Regions from separate parts of the Actinosynnema sp. NPDC023658 genome, predicted to be linked through region 3. Evidence: riboswitches for the same ligand, from Rfam matches in the RefSeq annotation. Region 3 holds a riboswitch; each other region holds the start of a gene.

The links. Region 3 has a riboswitch for glycine ahead of gcvT (glycine cleavage system aminomethyltransferase GcvT). Riboswitches for the same ligand answer to the same signal wherever they lie in the genome.
Region 1: linked by a shared signal. The riboswitch ahead of gcvH (glycine cleavage system protein GcvH) and the one ahead of gcvT (glycine cleavage system aminomethyltransferase GcvT) in region 3 are both predicted to bind glycine.
Region 2: linked by a shared signal. The riboswitch ahead of gcvP (aminomethyl-transferring glycine dehydrogenase) and the one ahead of gcvT (glycine cleavage system aminomethyltransferase GcvT) in region 3 are both predicted to bind glycine.

The regions. Positions count from the first base shown of each region.
Region 1 covers NZ_JBFAAX010000015.1:7,724-9,980, reverse strand. Annotated here, with positions in the region: gene ald (alanine dehydrogenase) at 1-891, opposite strand, end outside; glycine riboswitch at 1,085-1,181, shown strand; gene gcvH (glycine cleavage system protein GcvH) at 1,326-1,706, shown strand; gene AB0G02_RS03720 (L-serine ammonia-lyase) at 1,711-2,257, shown strand, end outside.
Region 2 covers NZ_JBFAAX010000219.1:5,214-7,470, forward strand. Annotated here, with positions in the region: gene AB0G02_RS21415 (MerR family transcriptional regulator) at 241-807, shown strand; glycine riboswitch at 996-1,087, shown strand; gene gcvP (aminomethyl-transferring glycine dehydrogenase) at 1,243-2,257, shown strand, end outside.
Region 3 covers NZ_JBFAAX010000100.1:9,291-11,547, forward strand. Annotated here, with positions in the region: gene AB0G02_RS14385 (hypothetical protein) at 70-555, shown strand; gene AB0G02_RS14390 (DUF3817 domain-containing protein) at 571-873, shown strand; glycine riboswitch at 937-1,024, shown strand; glycine riboswitch at 1,025-1,123, shown strand; gene gcvT (glycine cleavage system aminomethyltransferase GcvT) at 1,249-2,257, shown strand, end outside.

The sequences.
Region 1 (2,257 bases), on a different contig from region 3:
GCAGTAGAAGACCGAGTCGTGCACCTGGTAGGTCGGGTCGTCGTGCTTGGTCGGCCGCGAGTCCGCGAAGCAGCCGCCCTGGTCGATCGCGATGTCGACCAGCACCGAGCCGGGCTTCATCCGGGACACCAGCTCGTTGCTCACCAGCTTCGGGGCCTTCGCGCCGGGCACCAGCACCGCGCCGATGACCAGGTCGGCCTCCACGACGGCCTGGTCGACGGAGAACCGGGTGGACGTCACGGTGCGCAGGCGGCCCTGGTAGAGGGCGTCGATGTGGCGCAGGCGGTCCACGTTCGTGTCGAGGATCTGCACGTCCGCGCCCATGCCGACGGCGATGCCCGCCGCGTTCAGGCCCGCCACGCCGCCGCCGATGACGACCACGCGCGCCGGGTGCACACCGGGCACGCCGCCGGGCAGGACGCCGCGCCCGCCGGAGGGCTTCATCAGCGCGAACGCGCCCACCTGGGGCGCCAGGCGGCCCGCGACCTCGGACATCGGGGCCAGCAGCGGCAGCGCGCCGTTCGCGGTCTGCACGGTCTCGTAGGCGATGGCGGTGGTGCCCGAGTCCAGCAGCGCCTGGGTCAGCGGCCGGTCGGCGGCCAGGTGCAGGTAGGTGAACAGGACCTGGCCCTTGCGCAGCCGCGGGTACTCCTCGGCCACGGGCTCCTTGACCTTGAGCACCAGGTCGCCCTCGGCCCACACCTCGTCCGCCGTGGCCAGCACCTTCGCGCCGGCGGCGGCGTACTCGTCGTCGGTGATGGCCGAACCGAGGCCCGCGCCGGTCTCGACCAGCACGTCATGGCCGCGCTCGGTCAGCTCGTGCGCACCCGCCGGAGTCAGCGCGACGCGGTACTCGTGGTTCTTGATCTCGCGTGGGACGGCGATGCGCACGGTGGGCTCCTTTGACCGGTGTTACACCCAAGGTCCGGTAAGCGGTGATCGGTGTCATCGTGCTGAGCACACCAAGGGGCCAGGGTGTGGTTGTGCGGATCGGACAAACAGCCGGTCGCGTTGACACCCGTCCGGGTGGCACCTAGCGTGCGGACCACCAACTGAACATCGGCCGCGGCGCAGCATGAGCGCCGGAACCCGCGCGGGAGAGACCTCGGTGAACGTGTGCCGGGGCGCCGAAGGAGCAAGTACCCCGCACACTCTCAGGCAGCGAGAACCGCTCGGGTGAGGCGACTCTGGAAAGCGCGCCGCCATGCGCGCACCCACGGTGCAAGCCGGGTCGGATCGACGGTCAGCCGTCGCGTCCGGTCGGGCGAAGCTCTCAGGTCCCAGGACAGAGTGGGGCTGGAGACCTCGCCTCAGGGAGCGCTGCCGTGACCTTTCCGGACAACCTGCTGTACACGCCCGAGCACGAGTGGGTGGACTGGGTACCGGGTACCCAGGACCCCGTGGCCGTGGGCATCACCTCCTACGCGGCCAGGTCGCTGGGCGACATCGTGTTCGTGGAGCTGCCGGCGCTCGGCACCGTCGTCACGTCCGGCGAGGTGTGCGGCGAGCTGGAGTCGACCAAGTCCGTCAGCGACCTGTACGCGCCGGTCAGCGGCGAGGTCGTGGCGGTGAACGACCGGGCCGTGAGCGACCCGTCGTTGATCAACGACGACCCGTACGGCGAGGGCTGGCTGTTCAAGGTGGCGGTGACCGACGCGACCGGGTTGCTGACCGCCGCCAGGTACGCGGAACTGACCGGGGACTGACGTCATGGCGATCAGCGTGTTCGACCTGTTCTCCGTGGGGATCGGACCGTCCAGTTCGCACACCGTGGGCCCGATGCGCGCGGCGGTGATGTTCGCCGACCGGTTGGGCCCCTCGCTGCCGTCCGTCGACCGGGTGCACGTGGAGCTGTTCGGGTCGCTCGGCGCGACCGGGCACGGGCACGGCAGCCCGAAGGCGGTCCTGCTCGGCCTGGAGGGCCACCGGCCCGAGGAGGTCGACCCGGTGGAGGCCGACCGGCGGGTGGCGGAGATCCGCGCCACCGGGCGGCTGCGGCTGGGCGGCGTGCGCGAGATCGCGTTCACCGAGGACACCGACCTGGTGATGCACCGGCGCAAGTCGTTGCCGTTGCACCCCAACGGGATGAGCTTCACCGCCCGCTCGGGTGACGCCGTGGTCGACTCGGCGGTGTACTACTCGGTCGGCGGCGGGTTCGTGGTGGACGAGAACGCCACCGGCACCGACCGGATCAAGGCCGACGAGACGCCGGTCGCGCACCCGTTCCGCACCGGTGACGAGCTGCTGGCGCGGTGCC
Region 2 (2,257 bases), on a different contig from region 3:
TACACAACGTCAACATCGTTCGGCTAAACGATCACTAAACGTCATCCGAATGGCTTACGCCGGGCGACTCTCTCAACCTCAACCTCACGTTGAGGCCAGACACGCCCCGCGCGTCGCGTTGACCTGCCCCCTAGGCGGTCTTACCGTCGAACTCAGGTGAATTGCCACGGTGTTATTCGGGCACCGCGGCGGCTTCACGTTGGTCGCCGGTCGTCGTGACCGGACCGAGGGGAGGCAGGCGTGGTCGAGGAAGCGCCCATCCGGGCCGGATCCGGTGAACAGGGTGAACTGTTCCCGGACTCCTCGCTGCCGGACGAACTGGTCGGGTACCGCGGCCCCGCCGCGTGCCAGATCGCGGGCATCACCTACCGCCAGCTGGACTACTGGGCGCGCACGGGGTTGGTCAACCCGACGATAAGGAGTGCCCAGGGCTCAGGCAGCCAGCGGCTCTACTCGTTCAAGGACATCCTCGTCCTCAAGGTCGTCAAGAGACTGCTGGACACCGGCGTCTCGCTGCAGAACATCCGGGTCGCGGTCGACCACCTGCGCCGCCGCGGCGTGCAGGACCTGGCCCGGATCACGCTCTTCAGCGACGGGACGACGGTCTACGAGTGCACGTCCCCGGAGGAGGTGGTCGACCTGCTGCAGGGCGGCCAAGGGGTGTTCGGCATCGCGGTCAGCGGCGCGATGCGGGAGATCAGCGGCACGATCCACGACTTCCCCGCCGAACGCGCTGACGGGGCCGAGATCGTGGAGCCGTCCGACGACGAGCTGTCCCGCCGCCGCCGCACCCGGGCCATCGGCTGAGGCGGACGAGAGAGGCCACCGGAGGGTCGGAAGCGGCCCGAGGCCCACGGCGAGCGACCGGAGACCGACTGCGAGCGACCGACTGCGAGCGACCGGCGGCGGGCAGGCGGCGTACCGGGCACTGAGATCCACGTCGCGCGACGGCATTGCCCGCACGTCCAGCGGGTAGTCTTTCGCGCGTAGTCGCTTTATCCCGCGCGGGAGAGTCCGAGCCAGCCTCGGCGCCGAAGGAGCAAATCCTCCCCGGAACCTCTCAGGTGCAAAGGACCGCGCGGGTGAGACGCCTCTGGAAAGCGGGTCGGGCACAACCGGCCGACCCCGCCGACGGTGCAAGCCCGCCAGCCGGGTGAAGCTCTCAGGCGCCCGACGTCGGGCGGAAGACAGAGGGGGAGGGCAACGGCAGAAGTCTGTCCGGAGCCCTGGAGGCCAGCACCGATGACGCAGGACCGCATCCCCCTCGCCGCACTCGAGCACGGCACCCCGTTCGCCGACCGGCACGTGGGCCCGCGGCCCGCGGAGCTGGCCCGCATCCTCGACGTGATCGGTGTCGGCTCGCTGGAGGAGCTCGCGCAGCACGGTATCCCCGAGTCGATCCGCGAGCGCGACCTGGTGCTGGACCTGCCCGCGCCCGCCACCGAGACCGAGGCGCTGGCCGAGCTGCGCGCCCTGGCGGCGCAGAACCGCCCGATGACGCAGATGATCGGCCTCGGCTACTACGGCACGACGACCCCGCCGGTGATCCGCCGCAACGTGCTGGAGAACCCGGCCTGGTACACGGCGTACACGCCGTACCAGCCGGAGATCTCCCAGGGCAGGCTCGAAGCGCTGCTGAACTTCCAGACCGTCGTGGGCGACCTGACCTGCCTGCCGCTGGCCAACGCCTCGATGCTGGACGAGTCCACCGCCGCCGCCGAGGCGATGACGCTGGTCCGCCGGGCGGGTCGGTCCAAGTCGGACAAGTTCGTCGTGGACGCGGACACGCTGCCGCAGACGCTGGCCGTCATCGAGACGCGTGCCGAGCCGCTGGGCATCGAGATCGTCACCGCCGACCTGTCGCAGGGCATCGAGGGCCTCGGCCTGGGCGGCGACTTCTTCGGCGTGCTGCTGTCCTACCCCGGCGCGTCCGGTGTGGTCCGCGACCACGCGGCGGTGATCGAGGAGGTCCACAAGGCGGGCGCGCAGGTCGTCGTCGCGGCCGACCTGCTGTCGTTGACGCTGCTGCGCCCGCCCGGCGAGATCGGCGCGGACGTCGTCGTCGGCACCACCCAGCGGTTCGGCGTGCCGGTCGGGTTCGGCGGGCCGCACGCCGGGTACATGGCGGTGCGCCAGGGCCTCGAACGGCAGCTGCCGGGACGGCTCGTCGGCGTGTCGGTCGACGCGGACGGCTCGCTCGCCTACCGCCTCGCCCTCCAGACGCGGGAGCAGCACATCCGCCGGGAGAAGGCGACCA
Region 3 (2,257 bases):
ACGCCTTGAGGGGCGGGCTCCTGCGCGGGGAGCCCCAGCCCGCGGGAACGCACGAAGTACTCTTGAGCCGTGCGACGCCTCATCACCCCCAAGCGGCTGGCCGTCGCGGCCCTCTGCGTGGCGTCGCTGGTCGTGTGCTGCGGCCTGGCCTACTGGCAGTGGGAGCGCTTCTCCGAGGCCGGTGGCACGTTCCAGAACCTCGGTTACGTCTTCCAGTGGCCGCTGTTCGGCCTCTTCCCCGCGTTCGTGGTGTGGCGCATGGTCAGGCTGGAGTCGCGCCGCAAGGCCGAGGCCGCCACGTCCGGGACCGCGCCGCACGCCGCCCCCGACGCTCCACCGCACGCCGCTCCCGAGCCTGCGCCGCACGTCGCAACCGACGTTGCGCCGCACGCCGCTCCCGGTGCCGACGAGGTCGCCCCGGAGCCGGTGGCCGTGCCGTCGCAGCCGGTCGTTACCGTTGAGCCCGTCAGAGCACCCGCGGCGGACGACGAGGACGAGGAGCTGGCGGCCTACAACCGCATGCTCGCCGCCCTCCACGCGCGGGACCAGCGGTGAAGCGAAGGTAGGGCGATGAGCGGCGCGTTGAGCAGGTTCCGGTTCATGGCTTACGTGGTCGGTGTCGGCCTCCTGCTGCTCGTGGTCGCCATGATCGCCAAGTACGCGGGCGGCAACGCGGGCATGGTGCGGGTCGTCGGCCCGGTGCACGGCTTCCTCTACGCGGTCTACCTGGTGCTCACCGTCGACCTCGCGCTCAAGGCCCGCTGGTCGATCAAGGGGACCGTCCTGGTGCTGCTCGCGGGCACGATCCCGTTCGTGTCGTTCTACGCCGAGCGCAAGGTGGTCGAGAGCGTCCGGGCCGAGAAGGGCCTGTGACCGGGGTTGACCCCGCCCGCCGGGCACCCCTAGCGTCTGGCGGTACCAACTGAACACGGCCGTCGATGTCGCGCGGGAGAGTCCCCGATCGGGGCGCCGAAGGAGCAACTCCTCCCCGGAATCTCTCAGGCACAGCTACCGCGCGACGAAGGCAACTCTGGAAAGCAGGCGTGCCCGGTGCGCCTCGCCCACGGTGCAAGCCGCCCTCACCCGGTGGCGAAGCTCTCAGGCTCATGACAGAGGGGGAGGCTCTCTCGACGAGGAGTCTCCGGTGGACCGTGTCATCCTTCACCCGTGTAGTTCCCGGACTGGCCAGCGCCCGCCGACCCGACCGGTCGGCCCCGCCGCCACGTCCGCACCCAGGGAGGACCCCGCCTGATGGAAAGCCGCCGCACGCCCCTGCACGCCGAGCACGAGGCGCTGGGGGCCATGTTCACCGACTTCGCGGGCTGGCGGATGCCGCTGCGCTACGACAGCGAGCTGGCCGAGCACCACGCGGTGCGCACGTCGGCGGGCCTGTTCGACCTGACCCACATGGGTGAGATCGTGCTCACCGGCCCGGAGGCGGGCGCCGCGCTCGACCACGCCCTCGTCGGCCACGCGTCCGCGATCGGCGTCGGCCGCGCCCGCTACACGATGATCTGCGAGGCAGACGGCGGCGTCATCGACGACCTGATCGTGTACCGCCTCGACCCCGCCGCGCCCTCCGCTGGGGAACGCACGTCGGCCGATTCCAACGCGCCCTCCGCTGGGGAACGCACGTCGGCCGATTCCAATGCGCCCTCCGCTGGGGAACGCACGTCGGCCGGCGACGCCGAGTACCTGGTCGTCGCGAACGCCTCCAACGCCGCCGTGGTGCACGAGGCGCTGGTCGAGCGGGCCAAGGGCTTCGACACCTCGGTCGAGGACAGGTCCACCGACTACGCGCTGCTCGCCGTGCAGGGCCCGAAGGCCACCGCGATCCTCGCCGGCCTCACGCCCACCGACCTCGGCACCGTGAAGTACTACGCCTCCTACCCGACCGAGGTGGCGGGCAAGCCGGTGCTGCTGGCCCGCACCGGCTACACCGGCGAGGACGGCTTCGAGCTGTTCGTCGCGCCGGACGACGCCGCGCACGTCTGGCAGGCGCTGCTGGAGGCGGGCCGGCCGCACGACCTCAGGCCCGCGGGTCTCGGCTGCCGCGACACGCTCCGGCTGGAGGCGGGCATGCCGCTGTACGGCAACGAGCTGGGCCGCGACCGCACGCCGTTCCACGCGAACCTCGGCCGGGTGGTGAAGCTCGACAAGCCGGGCGACTTCGTCGGCCGCGACGCGCTGGCCGCCACCGCCGAGCAGGGCGTGGACCAGGTCCTGGTCGGCCTCAAGACCACCTCCCGCCGCGCGC